Regions from separate parts of the Pseudoxanthomonas sp. 68-E7 genome, predicted to be linked through region 1. Evidence: riboswitches for the same ligand, from Rfam matches in the RefSeq annotation. Region 1 holds a riboswitch; the other holds the start of a gene.

Region 1 (7,017 bases):
TATTCAAGGTTTCCCGCAGCCGTGCATGCCACGTTCAAGACCCTGCCGATCCGGCACGGGGGATCACCGCGCAACATTTGCGCGCCTGCCCGAACGTCGACCAGGCGCGCAGCGGTGCCTGTTCGCCAGGGCGGCGTCGACCTGTTGGCCAGGATGCTTTCACTGGTGCGGGCTCGCCGGAAGATCGACGGCGCCCGGAATGGCGGCAGCCCGCGCGGGGCATTGGCGCAGCTGAAATGAGCTGAAGCGCTTCCAGCGCGTTGAACCGCGCATTCCCGCAATGCCGGCGCCTCCGGCCTCGAACCGAAGTACCTCACCGGCCGCAAGCCCGTCGCATGCGGTGCGGCCCCTTGCATCCCGACCTCGGAGCATTCCATGCCATCCACACCCGTCCCTCCTTCCGGCGAACGCCTGCACGGCCTGGATGCCGTGCGCGCCATCGCCCTGCTGCTCGGCCTGGTCGTGCATGCCAGCATGTCCTGGCTGCCCGGCGCGCAGTACTTCTGGCTCACCCATGATGCGACCCCGAACGCATGGGCCGGATTGGCGTTCTACGTGCCGCACATGTTCCGCATGCTGCTGTTCTTCCTGCTTGCGGGCTTCTTCGCGCGCCTGGCGCACGAACGCATGGGAACCCGGGCATTCATCCGCGATCGCGGGAAGCGCATCGCCATGCCCCTGCTGTCCGGCTGGTTCCCGATGCTGATGGCGATCCTCGCGGTGGCGGCATGGAACGCCTGGCTGGTCAACAACGGAAAGATGCCCGAAGCCCCTCCCACCCCGCCGCTGTCGCCGCGCCATTTCCCGCTCACGCATCTCTGGTTCCTGTACGTGTTGCTGCTGTGCTACATCGCCGCGATGCTGGTGCGTGCCACGCTTGGCCGCAGCGCATTCGTGCAACGCGCCGCCGATGCCGGCGTGCGCCTGTTCGCCTCGCCGATCGGCCCGCTGCTGCTTGCGATACCGCTGGGATCCGCGCTGGCCACGCATGCCTCGTGGTTCGCCTGGTTTGGCATCCCGACACCGGACCAGTCGTTGTATCCCAGCCTGGCGGCGTGGATCGCTTTCGGCAGCGCCTTCGGCCTGGGTTGGCTGCTGCATCGGCAACCGCAACTGTTGCGGGGCTGGGCCGGCCACTGGCCACTGCACCTGGCGATTGCGGTCGTGGCGACCATCGGCTGCATGCTGCACATCGGGCTTGCGCCGCAACTGGTCGCCGCGCCCCGGGACATGGTTACGCTGGCCTACGCGGTGGCCTATTCCATCGCCGGCTGGAGCTGGAGCTTCGCCCTGGTTGGCATGGGGCTGCGCTTCCTGTCCGGACACAGCCGGATTCGCCGCTACCTGGCCGATGCTTCGTACTGGATCTATTTCGCGCACCTGCCGGTGGTGATGGCGATGCAGGTGGCGATGTCGCGCGTGCAATGGCCGTGGTTCGTGGAGTTCCTGGTGGTCTTGTTGGTTTCGATGGCGCTGCTGCTGTCAAGCTACGACCTGCTGGTACGCAACAGCTTCATCGGCGCCTGGCTCAACGGGCGGCGCAAGCCGCGCGGGTTGGAATACCGCTGAAGCGCTGTTGCGGGTTGACGTCCTTCATGACCCTCTTGACCCGCCATTCGGATGTTGAAAGTGAAAAGGAGCGGGTCCCGGCGTGGCAGGTGACGGTGGGTTTGTTTTTGGCGCGGAGAGCAAATCCCCCTCGGTCCCCCTTCTTCGAAGGGGGAGGAAAAGCAGAGCACTTCCAGTGCTCTTTTAGCCCCCTTTAAAAAAGAGGGCGGGCGTCCGCGCAGCGGGCGACGGGGGATTTGCTTTTGGGGCTGAGCACAAATCCCCTCAATCCCCCTTCTCCGAAGGGCGAAGCAAAGGAAGGCGGAGATGCGGCATCCGCGGATGGATGCCATTTTTCCGAACCGCAGCAGGACGCGCGCCTGCCGGCGACTTCGTCAGGAAGCCTCGAACGCCAGGCTGTAACTCACCGCGCCCTGCGGACGACTGCCATCGAAGGTCAGCGCCATGAAGTATTCGGCCGGCGCGCCTTCGTAGCGCAACGCGGCGTCGTGCGCGAATCCGAAGCGCGCGTAGTAACCGGGATCCCCCAGCACCACGCAGCCACCCGCGCCGGCCTGGCGCAGCCGGGCCAAGCCGGCTTCGATCAGCGCGGCACCGACGCCCACGCCCTGTCGATCCGGCGCCACCGCCACCGGTCCCAGTCCGTACCAGCCGGCTGCGCCGTCGTCGATGACCACCGGCGAAAACGCCACATGTCCGATCACCCGGCCGCCCTGTTCCGCCAGCAGCGCCAGGCTCAGTTCGGCGCGCGCGCGCAGGGCGTCGACTATCGCCGCCTCGGTGCCGCTGCTGTGCTCGGCGCCGGCGAAGGCCTCGCTGATCAGGGCGCGGATGGCGGGCAGGTCGGAGGGCGTTTCGGTGCGCAGGGCGTAGGCGATCATGGCGACAGGTGGACGAACGGAGCCGGCATTTTCACATCCGGCTCTGCTAAAGTGCGCGCCGGATGCAGGAGAGTGGAGCCACGCGGCTCCCGCCGAAGGCGCAGGCTCCCATAATCGCTCAGGCCCGGTTGCCGTCGGCAGCCATCCACTGCGTCCACCCACGCCGATCTGGAGAGAGGTCTTCGATGACCCGCCGAAGGGGCAAGCGGCCCACGCCGCCGAACTCTCAGGCAAAAGGACAGCGGGAGCGGCACCGGATTCCGGTCTTGATGCGAGCGCCTTGCCCCGCGCGCCCCTGGCGCGTGGCTGCCGCGTGCGCACCCACGCCGGTTCCGGCCACTTTCCTGCCGGATACCCGACATGTTGCTGTCCCTGATCTACCTCGTCGCCATCACCGCCGAAGCCATGACCGGCGCGCTGTCCGCCGGCCGCCGGCGGATGGATCTGTTCGGCGTCGTCATCATCGCCTCGGTCACCGCGCTCGGCGGCGGTTCACTGCGTGACATCGTGCTGGGCCACTATCCCCTGGGCTGGGTCAAGCATCCCGAGTACCTGGGCTACACGATTGGCGCAGCCATCGTCGCCACCTTCGTCGCCCGCTGGATGCACCACCTGCGCCAGGCCTTCCTGTGGCTGGATGCGCTGGGCCTGGTCGCCTTCACCCTGATCGGCTGCGCGATCGCGCGCGAGGCCGGGCACGCGCCGGTGATCGTGGTGATCGCCGGCATGCTCACCGGCACCTTCGGCGGTGTCCTGCGCGACGTGCTCTGCAATGAAATCCCGCTGCTGTTCCACAAGGAACTGTATGCCAGCGTGTCGCTGCTCACCGGCGCGGCGTATCTGCTCCTGCTGCATGAGGGAGTGAACGAGTCCACCACCACGCTGGGCTGCCTGGGCGGTGGCTTCCTGCTGCGGCTGATGGCGATCCGCTACAACTGGGACGTGCCGAAGTTCGTCTACCGCGACGAAGTCCACTGACCGGCCGCGAGCCCTTCCCCAATAAGCCGCGCAAGCAAATCACACGCGGTGGCAGGAAAGGACATCACCGTGGCGAAGACCTCCGCACCACGCAGGAGCGGCTCCGGGAACTGCGCCGGCGATCCGGAGAGAGGGAGACGGATCGCCTTCGCACCCGGGCCACTCCTGCGGCCCGCGATTTTTCCCGTTACGCCGCCTGCGACACGTTGCGTTCGCGGCGGCGGCGCACCGCGGCCGCCAGTCGTTCCAGCACCGCGACCGAACGATCCCAGCCGATGCAGCCATCAGTGATGCTCTGCCCGTAGGCCAGCGTCTGGCCCGGTACCAGATCCTGGCGGCCGGCGACCAGATGGCTTTCGATCATGGCGCCGATGATGCGGGTCTCGCCGGCCTCGATCTGCGCGGCGATGTCCTCGATGACCGCGGGCTGGTTCTCGGGATCCTTCAGGCTGTTGGCGTGGCTGGCGTCGATCATCAGGCGCGGCGCCAGGCCGGCCTTCGCCAGCACCCGGCTGGCCGCCTCGACGCTGCCGGCGTCGTAGTTCGGCGCCTTGCCGCCGCGCAGGATCACGTGGCAATCCGGATTGCCGGTGGTGGCGGCAATGGCCGATCGGCCTTCCTTGGTGACGGCCAGGAAATGATGCGGATGCGAAGCCGCGTTGACCGCGTCGGCGGCGATCTTCACGTTGCCGTCGGTGCCGTTCTTGAAGCCGACCGGGCACGACAGGCCGGAGGCGAGTTCACGATGGATCTGGCTCTCGGTGGTGCGTGCGCCGATCGCGCCCCATGCCACCAGGTCGGCGATGTACTGCGGCGAGGTGGTGTCCAGGTATTCGCAGCCAGCCGGCAGGCCCAGGCGATTGATGTTGCGCAGCAGGCCGCGCGCCAGGCGCAGGCCTTCGTTGATGCGGAAGCTGCCGTCCAGGCCGGGGTCGTTGATCAACCCTTTCCAGCCCACCGTGGTGCGCGGCTTCTCGAAATACACGCGCATGACGATTTCCAGTTCCCCGCCCAGCGCATCACGCAAGGGGCGCAGGCGCTGCGCGTACTCCATCGCGGCGATGGGATCGTGGATGGAACAGGGACCGATCACCACCGCCAGGCGGTCGTCGCGGCCCTGCAGGATCTCGTGCAGCGCCTGCCGGCTGCGGGTGACGGTTTCGGATACGGCTTCATCGCAGGGCAGTTCCGCGATCACCTCGGCGGGAGGCGTGAGCGGTTCCAGCTTGCGGATGCGCAGGTCGTCGGTATGGGGCGCCATCGGGGAATCTCCAGGTTGTTTGTCTGTTTTCGATGTCGCCAGCCCCGGAAGCAAAAAAGCCGCCAGGTTCGCTGGCGGCTTTCGGGAATGCGTCTGAACGTTTCGTCAGGGTGAGCGCAGTCCTTCCTCCGCCAGCGGCATCGGAAAGTAGTACCAAAAGTAAAAGCTGGCGCGGGCTGCGTTCATGAGGGTGCATTGATAGCACAGGTTTGCCGCGATGCAAAATGTTTCATTTGCAAGCACCCGGCCCTTCCCACTGGAGCAGCCTGCGGTGGCCCAAAGAAAAACCCCGCCTTGCGGCGGGGTTTTCCGGTGTCGCGGTACCGCGTGGAAAGCCGGATCAGAAATCCATGCCGCCCATGCCGCCCATGCCACCGCCCGGCGGCATCGCCGGCTCGTCCTTCTTCGGGGCCTCGGCCACCATCGCTTCGGTGGTGATCATCAGGCCGGCGATGGACGCGGCGTTCTGCAGCGCGGTGCGGGTGACCTTGGTCGGATCCAGGATGCCGAACTCGACCATGTCGCCGAACTCGCCGTTGGCGGCGTTGTAGCCGAAGTTGCCCGAACCGTCCTTGACCTTGTTGACGATCACGGAGGGCTCTTCGCCGGCGTTGGTGACGATTTCGCGCAGCGGGGCTTCCATCGCGCGCAGGGCGATCTGGATGCCGTGGGTCTGGTCTTCGTTGATGCCCTTCAGGCCTTCGATGGCGGCCTTGGCACGGATCAGGGCGACGCCGCCGCCCGGGACCACGCCTTCCTCGACGGCCGCACGGGTGGCGTGCAGGGCGTCTTCGACGCGCGCCTTCTTTTCCTTCATCTCGACTTCGGTGGCGGCACCGACCTTGATGACGGCCACGCCGCCGGCCAGTTTGGCCACGCGCTCCTGCAGCTTCTCGCGGTCGTAGTCCGAAGAGGTCTCTTCGATCTGCGCCTTGATCTGCTTGATGCGGGCTTCGATGGCGGCGGTGTCGCCGGCGCCGTCGATGATGGTGCTGTTCTCCTTCGAGACCTGCACCTTCTTGGCGCGGCCCAGATCCTTGATGGTGGCCTTCTCCAGCGACAGGCCCACTTCCTCGGAGATCACGGTGCCGCCGGTCAGCACGGCCATGTCTTCCAGCATCGCCTTGCGACGGTCGCCGAAGCCCGGGGCCTTCACGGCCACGACCTTGACGATGCCGCGGATGGTGTTGACCACCAAGGTGGCCAGCGCTTCGCCTTCCACTTCCTCGGCGACGATCAGCAGCGGCTTGCCGGCCTTGGCCACGCCTTCCAGCACGGGCAGCAGGTCACGCACGTTGGAGATCTTCTTGTCGTGCAGCAGGATGAACGGGTCATCCAGGTCGGCGGTCATCGACTGCTGGTTGTTGACGAAGTACGGCGACAGGTAGCCGCGGTCGAACTGCATGCCTTCGACGACGTCCAGTTCGTTGTCCAGGCCCGAGCCTTCCTCGACGGTGATCACGCCTTCCTTGCCGACCTTCTTCATCGCATCGGCGATGATGTTGCCGATCGACTCGTCGGAGTTGGCGGAGATGGTGCCGACCTGGGCGATGGCCTTGTCGTCGGCGGTGGGCTTGCTGATCTTCTTCAGCTCGGCCACGGCGGCGACCACGGCCTTGTCGATGCCGCGCTTGAGGTCCATCGGGTTCATGCCGGCGGCGACCGCCTTGGAACCTTCGCGGATCAGCGCCTGCGCCAGCACGGTGGCGGTGGTGGTGCCGTCACCGGCGTTGTCGGAGGTCTTGGAAGCGACTTCCTTGACCATCTGCGCGCCCATGTTCTCGAACTTGTCGGCCAGTTCGATTTCCTTGGCGACGGAGACGCCGTCCTTGGTGATGGTCGGGGCGCCGAAGCTCTTCTCGAGCACGACGTTGCGGCCCTTCGGGCCCAGGGTGGCCTTGACGGCGTTGGCGAGCACGTTGACGCCGCGCACCATGCGCGAACGGGCGTCTTCGCCGAAACGGATATCCTTTGCAGCCATGGGTATTAACTCCGGGATTCGATATTGGGGATTGGGGATTCGATGGGTTGGCGGGGAGCGGAATGGGTCGGGATTCGATCAGCGCAGAAGTCGCGCTTGTCCGAATCCCGAATCTCCAATGCCGAATCCCGCCTCGGCGATCAGCCGAGGATCGCGAAGATGTCGTCTTCCTTCACGACCAGGTAGTCGGTGCCGTCCAGCTTCACTTCGGTGCCGCTGTACTTGCCGAACAGGACCTTGTCGCCGACCTTGACCTTCGGGGCGCGCACGTTGCCGTTGTCCAGGACCTTGCCTTCGCCGACGGCGACGACTTCACCCTTGATCGGCTTCTCGGTGGCCGAGTCCGG
Region 2 (7,017 bases), on a different contig from region 1:
TCGCGCCGCTGCAGGAATGGCTGAAGCAGCAGAACGAAGGCCAGACCTGCGGTTGGCAGGCACCGCCGGCCGCGACCACCGCGGCCGCACCCGTGGCGCCGGCGGAACCGGCTAAAAAGAAGGGCTGACCTCCCCTTGCGGGAACTGGACAGGGCCGGCGCAAGCCGGCCTTGTTCGTTGCGCGGTCGGATAACGCCGTGTTGTGGCGAAAGTGCGTCGCCTGCGGGCAGGCCCCAGGCATTCCAGACTCGGCTGGCGCGGCCGGACGGATGCCGATTCGGCGCGCGCTCCCCATGGCCTGTTCGCGATGTCCGGATCACGCGACAGGATTTCGACCTCCACCGCCCTGCTTCACCGTCACTTCAAGGACGGCGGCGATGCTGGCGCCCCGCCTTGATGGAATCACGCATGCCCACCGTCTTCGCCCATGCCCTGGTGCCCGCCGCGATCGGTCTTGGCCTCGGTCGCCGGCGCATTCCACCGCGCTTGCTGCTGGCCGGCGCGATGGCGGCGATGCTGCCGGATGCGGATGTGGTCGCGTTCAAGTTCGGCATCGCCTATGCCGATGCGCTGGGCCATCGCGGCGCCAGCCATTCCATCGTGTTCGCGCTGGTCATGGGCGCATTGGCCGCGCTGTTCCGGCGGTCGCTGCGCACGACGGCGATGGGCGCCTTCCTCTTCGTCGGCCTGTCCGCCCTGTCCCATCCCCTGCTGGACATGCTGACCAACGGTGGCCTGGGCGTAGCCCTGCTGTGGCCGTGGTCGGAGCAGCGTTTCTTCGCACCGTGGCAGGTCATCGAAGTATCGCCGTTCGCACACCGCTTCTTCAGCGCGCGCGGCGTGGAGGTACTGCTGTCCGAGGCCCGCTGGATCGGCCTGCCGGCGCTGCTGCTGACGGCAACGCTCGCCGCGCCCCGCCGCCTGTGGGAGCGACGTCAGTCGCGATGAAGCATCCCGAGCGTCCCGGTCGCGACTGACGTCGCTCCTGCGGGGACATCCTTCAATGCTGGGTGGGCGCCGCGTCCGCTTCGGCATCGGCCTCTTCGCCGCCGGCGCGCATGTCCGCTTCCAGCTTCTTCTCGAAATCTTCCAGGCTCATGCCCTGCGCCGCGGCTTCGATGACCGCGGTGTCGCGCAGTTCGTCCGAATAGACCAGGCGCACCGGCTGGCCGTTGGCCTCGTGCAACGCGGCGGCGCGCTTGATCATCGCCAGCACTTCGGCGGCGCTGTCGGAACTGCCGGCGATGCGGCCGTCCATGCCCAGCACCCACACGCCGGCCTGGCGCACGATACCGGCCAGCAGATCACCCTGCGGATTGCGCAGTTCGGCATGCGGCTCGATCGCCGGCGCGTTCGCGCGGGCCAGGTTGCGCGCCTTGATCACCTTGCGCTTCTTGGCGTCGCGGCGGGCCTTTGAATTCGTGGACATCGGGGATTCCTTGATTGAAGCTCAGATTTGATCGGTGGGTTCCAGCGCCGCGGGTTCCTTCGGGCAGGCCTCGGCGCGCTTGCTCACATGGGCTTCCCAACGCCACATCACCCAACCGCCCAGCGTGAGCACGCCCGCGCCCAGCGCCAGCCACAGGCCATGACGGCTCAGCAGCGCCGAGATCACGCCGGCGATGATGGTGTTGATCAGCAGGTTGCTGAAGGCCTGCAGCGACGAGGCCGCGCCACGCTGGCGCGGATACATGTCGAGGATGGCCAGGGTGAGGATCGGGAAGATCAGCGCCACGCCGAACGCGGACAGGCACATCGGCAACACCGCCCACGGAATGCCGATGGCGTCGCCGGCCCACGCGTTGTAGGCGATGTTGGCGATCGTCGACACGCCCATGCAGGCGAAGCCGATGCGGGTCAACCGGGTGCCGCTGATGCGTCCGGCCGCGCGCCCGGACACGAACGCGCCCAGGGTCATGCCGCCGATGGTGGGCAGGAACAGCCAGGCGAACTGCTGCTCGTTCAGGCCCAGCCGATCCATCACGAAAATGGGCGCCGAGGCGATGTACAGGAAGATGCCGCCGAAACTCAGCGAGCCGGCCAGCGCCAGCCGCTGGAAGCGCGGATTCAGGGCGATGGCGAAGTAATCGCGCAGCAGGTGCTTCGGCGAGACCTTCACCCGCACTTCCGGCGGATGCGTCTCCGGCAACCACACGCCCACCGTCAGCAGCAACAGCAGCGAGAAGCCGGCCAGGAACCAGAAGATCACCGGCCACGCGCTCCAGCCCAGGATCCAGCCGCCGATGATCGGCGCGATCGCCGGGGCGATGCCGAAAATCATCGACACCTGGCTCATCAGCCGCTGCGCGTCGTCGCCGTGCAGCACGTCGCGGATCACCGCGCGGCCGACGATGAAGCCCACGCCGGCGGAGAATCCCTGCAACGCGCGGAACAGCAGCAGCGTGGCCATGTCCTGCGACAGCGCGCAGCCGATCGAGGCCAGCAGGAACACGAACAGGCCGCCCAGGATCACCTTGCGCCGGCCGAACGCGTCCGACAGCGGACCATGCACCAGGCTCATCAGCGCATAGGTCAGCAGGTACACGCTGATCACCTGCTGCATCGCCAGCTTGTCCACGCCCAGCTGCGAACCCATCGCATTGAACGCGGGGAAGATGGTGTCGATGGAGAACGGGCCGAACATCGCCAGCCCGCCCAGCAACAGGGCCAGGCGGCGGTTGGACGGCAGCTTGCGGACGCCGGTCATGGCGCGCTCCCGGCGGCGGCGGACGGATCCACCGGTGGCGAGGTCGGCGGCCCCTTCAGCTCGACCGTGTTGCCTTCCGGATCCTCCAGGTACTGGGACGGCCCCATGCCGTCGGCACCATAGCGCTCGCCGAACTCGCCCAGGTTCGCCCCGGCCGCCTGCAGGTAGGCCGCCAGCGCCTCGCGATCGAAGGGTTCCACCCGCAGGCACAGATGATCGACATTGCGGCCGCCGGCGCCCGGCGCGGCCCCGCCCAGCCGGCCCAGCTTGCCGTCCACCGGGACCAGGTCGATCAGCGACTCCCCGGCCCGCAGTTGCAGCAGGCCCAGCTCCGGCCGGTCCCGCTCCACGGCGCAGCCCAGCACCCCGCAATAGAAGGCGCGCATGGCCGCCAGGTCGCGGACACGCAGGACCACGTGGTCCAGGCGCAGCAGTCGGAAGGGGGGCGCATTCATGAACAGGGATGCCGGCGCGGGGAGCCGGACATGGTAAGGCCAACCGGGACGGTGCGGGCGGCCGCAGGCTATAATCCGCGCCGCAAGACCAGGTGGGAGAAGCGGGGAAACCCGCTGCCGAAGGCGCAAACGCCCGTAATCGCTCAGGCCCGATACCACCGCCGCTGCAAACACTCTGGAGAGATCGGCCACGCGCCGGCGCCGAAGGGGCACGAAGCACCCCGCGACCTCGTCCGCGGCGCTTCCAAACTCTCAGGCAAAAGGACAGAGGGGCACCCACGTGCGCACTTCGCACGCCCGGCTTCATGCCTTTTCCGGATGCCCCTGCCCATGTCCCAGACTCCGTCCTCGCTTCGCGATCTCGAGCACCACGACGCTTTCATCGCCCGCCACATCGGTCCCAACGATGCCGAAATCGCGCACATGCTGCGCGTGGTCGGCCACGACTCGCTGGAGGCGATGACCGACGCCATCGTCCCGGCCAACATCAAGTCCGCCGCGCCGCTGGCCCTGCCCGCCGCGATGACCGAAGAGGAAGCGCTGGCCAAGATCCGCGCCGTCGCCGACAAGAACCAGGTGTTCAGGAGCTTCATCGGCCAGGGCTACTACGGCACCCACACCCCCAAGGTGATCCTGCGCAACATCCTGGAGAACCCGGCCTGGTACACCGCCTACACCCCGTACCAGGCGGAAATCTCGCAGGGCCGCATGGAAGCGCTGATCAACTTCCAGACCATGATCACCGACCTGACCGGCATGGAAATCGCCAGCGCCTCGCTGCTGGACGAAGCCACCGCCGCCGCCGAGGCGATGACCCTGGCCAAGCGCTCGGCCAAGTCCAAATCCAACGTGTTCCTGGTCGCCGGCGATACCCATCCGCAGACGATCGAAGTGCTGCAGACCCGCGCCGAACCGCTCGGCCTGACCGTCGAGATCGTGCGGTCGACCGACGCGTTCCATGAAAAGCTGGCCGCCGGCGACTACTTCGGCGTGCTGGTGCAGTACCCTGCCTCCAGCGGCTGGCTGGAGGAATGGGGCCGCGACGCGGAGATCATCCATGGCCACCAGGCGCTGTTCGTCATGGCCACCGATCTGCTGGCGCTGACCCTGCTCAAGACCCCGGGCGAAATGGGCGCCGACATCGTGGTCGGCAACACCCAGCGCTTCGGCGTGCCGTTCGGCTTCGGCGGCCCGCACGCGGCCTTCATGGCCTGCCGCGACGCCTACAAGCGCTCCATGCCTGGCCGCCTGATCGGCGTGTCGGTGGACGCCGACGGCAATCCCGCCTACCGCCTGACCCTGCAGACCCGCGAGCAGCACATCCGCCGCGAGAAGGCCACCTCCAACATCTGCACCGCGCAGGTGCTGCTGGCGGTGATGGCCTCGATGTACGCGGTCTACCACGGTCCGGAAGGCCTGACCCGCATCGCCAGCCGGGTGGCCCGCCTGACCGCCATCCTCGCCGAAGGCCTGCGCTCGCTCGGCCATGCGTCCGTGCATGCCAGTGCGTTCGACACCCTGTGCATCGACGCCGGCGACGCCGCCCAGGCGATCCTGGCCCGCGCCAAACTGGCCCGCATCAACCTGCGCGTGCGCGGCAACGGCTCGCTGTGCATCTCGCTGGACGAAACCACCACCCGCGCCGACGTGGAAGCGCTGTGGAGCGTGTTCGCCAATCCCGGCGCCTCCCTGCCGACCATCGACGCGCTGGACGCCACCGCGCCGTCGCTGATTCCGGAAGCCCTGCGCCGCACCAGCGCGTTCCTGACCCACCCGGTGTTCAACACCCACCACAGCGAGCACGAGCTGCTGCGCTACATGCGCGCGCTCGCTGACAAGGATCTGGCGATGGATCGCACCATGATCCCGCTGGGCAGCTGCACCATGAAGCTCAACGCCACCGCCGAGATGATCCCGGTGACCTGGCCGGAGTTCGGCAACCTGCATCCGCTGGCGCCCGCCGACCAGGCGCAGGGCTACAAGGAACTGATCGACGGCCTGGAAGCCATGCTGGTCGAATGCACCGGCTACGACTCGGTCAGCCTGCAGCCCAACTCCGGCGCGCAGGGCGAGTACGCCGGCCTGCTGGCCATCCGCGCCTACCACCGCTCGCGCGGCGAGGCCAAGCGCGACATCTGCCTGATTCCCGAATCCGCGCACGGCACAAACCCGGCCAGCGCGCAGATGTGCGGCATGCAGGTGGTGGTCACCAAGTGCGACAGCAACGGCAACGTCGATGTCGAGGACATCCGCCGCGCCGCCGAGAAGTACAGCGATCGCCTGGCCGCGATCATGATGACCTACCCCTCCACCCACGGCGTGTTCGAAGAGGACGTGGTGGAGATCTGCAACATCATCCACCAGCATGGCGGCCAGGTGTACACCGACGGCGCCAACATGAACGCGCTGGTCGGCGTGGCCAAGCCGGGCAAGTGGGGTTCGGACGTTTCCCACCTCAACCTGCACAAGACCTTCTGCATTCCGCACGGCGGCGGCGGCCCGGGCGTGGGCCCGTGCGCGGTCAAGTCGCACTTGGCACCGTTCCTGCCGCGCACGCTGGGCGGCGAAGGCGACGTGGGCATGGTGTCGGCGGCCAGCTTCGGCAGCGCCAGCATCCTGCCGATCAGCTGGATGTACATCACCCTGATGGGCGCGGCCGGCCTGCGCAAGGCCACCCAGGTGGCGCTGCTCAACGCCAACTACATCGCCAAGCGCCTGGCCCCGCACTACGAGACTCTGTACACCGGCCGCAACGGCCTGGTCGCGCATGAGTGCATCCTGGATCTGCGTCCGCTCAAGGACGCCACCGGCATCAGCGCCGAGGACGTGGCCAAGCGCCTGATCGACTTCGGCTTCCACGCCCCCACCCTGAGCTTCCCGGTGGCCGGCACGCTGATGGTCGAACCGACCGAGAGCGAATCGCAGCACGAACTGGATCGCTTCATCGACGCGATGATCCAGATCCGCGACGAAATCCGCGCGGTCGAGGACGGCCGCCTGGATCGCGAGGACAACCCGCTCAAGCACGCCCCGCACACCGCCACCCAGGTCAGCGCCAGCGAATGGACCCACGCCTACCCGCGCGAGCTGGCCGCCTTCCCGCTGCCCAGCCTCAAGCTGCAGAAGTACTGGCCGCCGGTGGCGCGCGTGGACAACGTGCATGGCGACAAGAACGTGTTCTGCAGCTGCATCCCGGTGGAAGCCTTCGCCGGCGAACCGGAAGCCTTCAGCGAGCCGAACGTGATGTGAATTTGATTGCAGTTTGTCGAGAAAAGCCCCGCTGATGCGGGGCTTTTCTTTTCCCGGGCTGACAGCCATGGTCGGTCACCGCGTACTATTCACACCAGAAGTCGGAAACCTCGCTGATACGAGCCGCACGTCAAGACATGAGCCCAGCACATCCATTGCTCTTAAAATTCAAGCAGATCCTTTGCTTTCTTAAAGAAGCCGCCATTATCCTGTTGGCAGCATGGCTCGCCATTCTGGCTGGGGAAATCATCTACCGGGGAGCAGGAAATACGTTTGACTGGCTAAGGACCACCCTTACCCCCAGTATTGTTTCCGCATGCTATTTGAGCCTGTTAATTGCTGGTACGCGATTGTTGTTTTCGCTTCCCGCTGCCATCGGTTCCGGAGTATTGGCCTTCCTGCTTTATTCCATTGCCAATCACATCAAATTCGAAAAACTTGGCAGTTCGATTAACTCGAGCGATTTCCTGTTGTCGGGCCAATATCGCGGCGTTGTCGAAATTCTCTGGGGCACTGGTGCGTTCTGGGTTTTCTTGGTCCTGATCATGGCATGTGGCTGGCTACTATGGCTCGCACGCCGTCATTTATTTCGCAAATCTTTTCCAC

What was found. Region 1 has a riboswitch for glycine ahead of AC3DE2_RS00925 (trimeric intracellular cation channel family protein). Riboswitches for the same ligand answer to the same signal wherever they lie in the genome.
Region 2: it holds a riboswitch for glycine, as region 1 does, so the genes downstream of both, gcvP (aminomethyl-transferring glycine dehydrogenase) here and AC3DE2_RS00925 (trimeric intracellular cation channel family protein) in region 1, are expected to answer to the same signal.

Annotation. Positions count from the first base shown of each region.
Region 1 covers NZ_JBYMTI010000001.1:191,532-198,548, reverse strand. Annotated here, with positions in the region: gene AC3DE2_RS00940 (hypothetical protein) at 1-240, shown strand, start outside; gene AC3DE2_RS00935 (acyltransferase family protein) at 376-1,569, shown strand; gene AC3DE2_RS00930 (GNAT family N-acetyltransferase) at 1,944-2,450, opposite strand; glycine riboswitch at 2,506-2,594, shown strand; glycine riboswitch at 2,609-2,700, shown strand; gene AC3DE2_RS00925 (trimeric intracellular cation channel family protein) at 2,811-3,428, shown strand; gene AC3DE2_RS00920 (3-deoxy-7-phosphoheptulonate synthase) at 3,616-4,689, opposite strand; gene groL (chaperonin GroEL) at 5,030-6,670, opposite strand; gene groES (co-chaperone GroES) at 6,811-7,017, opposite strand, start outside.
Region 2 covers NZ_JBYMTI010000006.1:256,220-263,236, reverse strand. Annotated here, with positions in the region: gene AC3DE2_RS16065 (M2 family metallopeptidase) at 1-128, shown strand, start outside; gene AC3DE2_RS16060 (metal-dependent hydrolase) at 409-948, shown strand; gene AC3DE2_RS16055 (hypothetical protein) at 1,001-1,429, opposite strand; gene AC3DE2_RS16050 (multidrug effflux MFS transporter) at 1,451-2,707, opposite strand; gene AC3DE2_RS16045 (VOC family protein) at 2,704-3,162, opposite strand; glycine riboswitch at 3,328-3,440, shown strand; gene gcvP (aminomethyl-transferring glycine dehydrogenase) at 3,493-6,411, shown strand; gene AC3DE2_RS16035 (LTA synthase family protein) at 6,549-7,017, shown strand, end outside.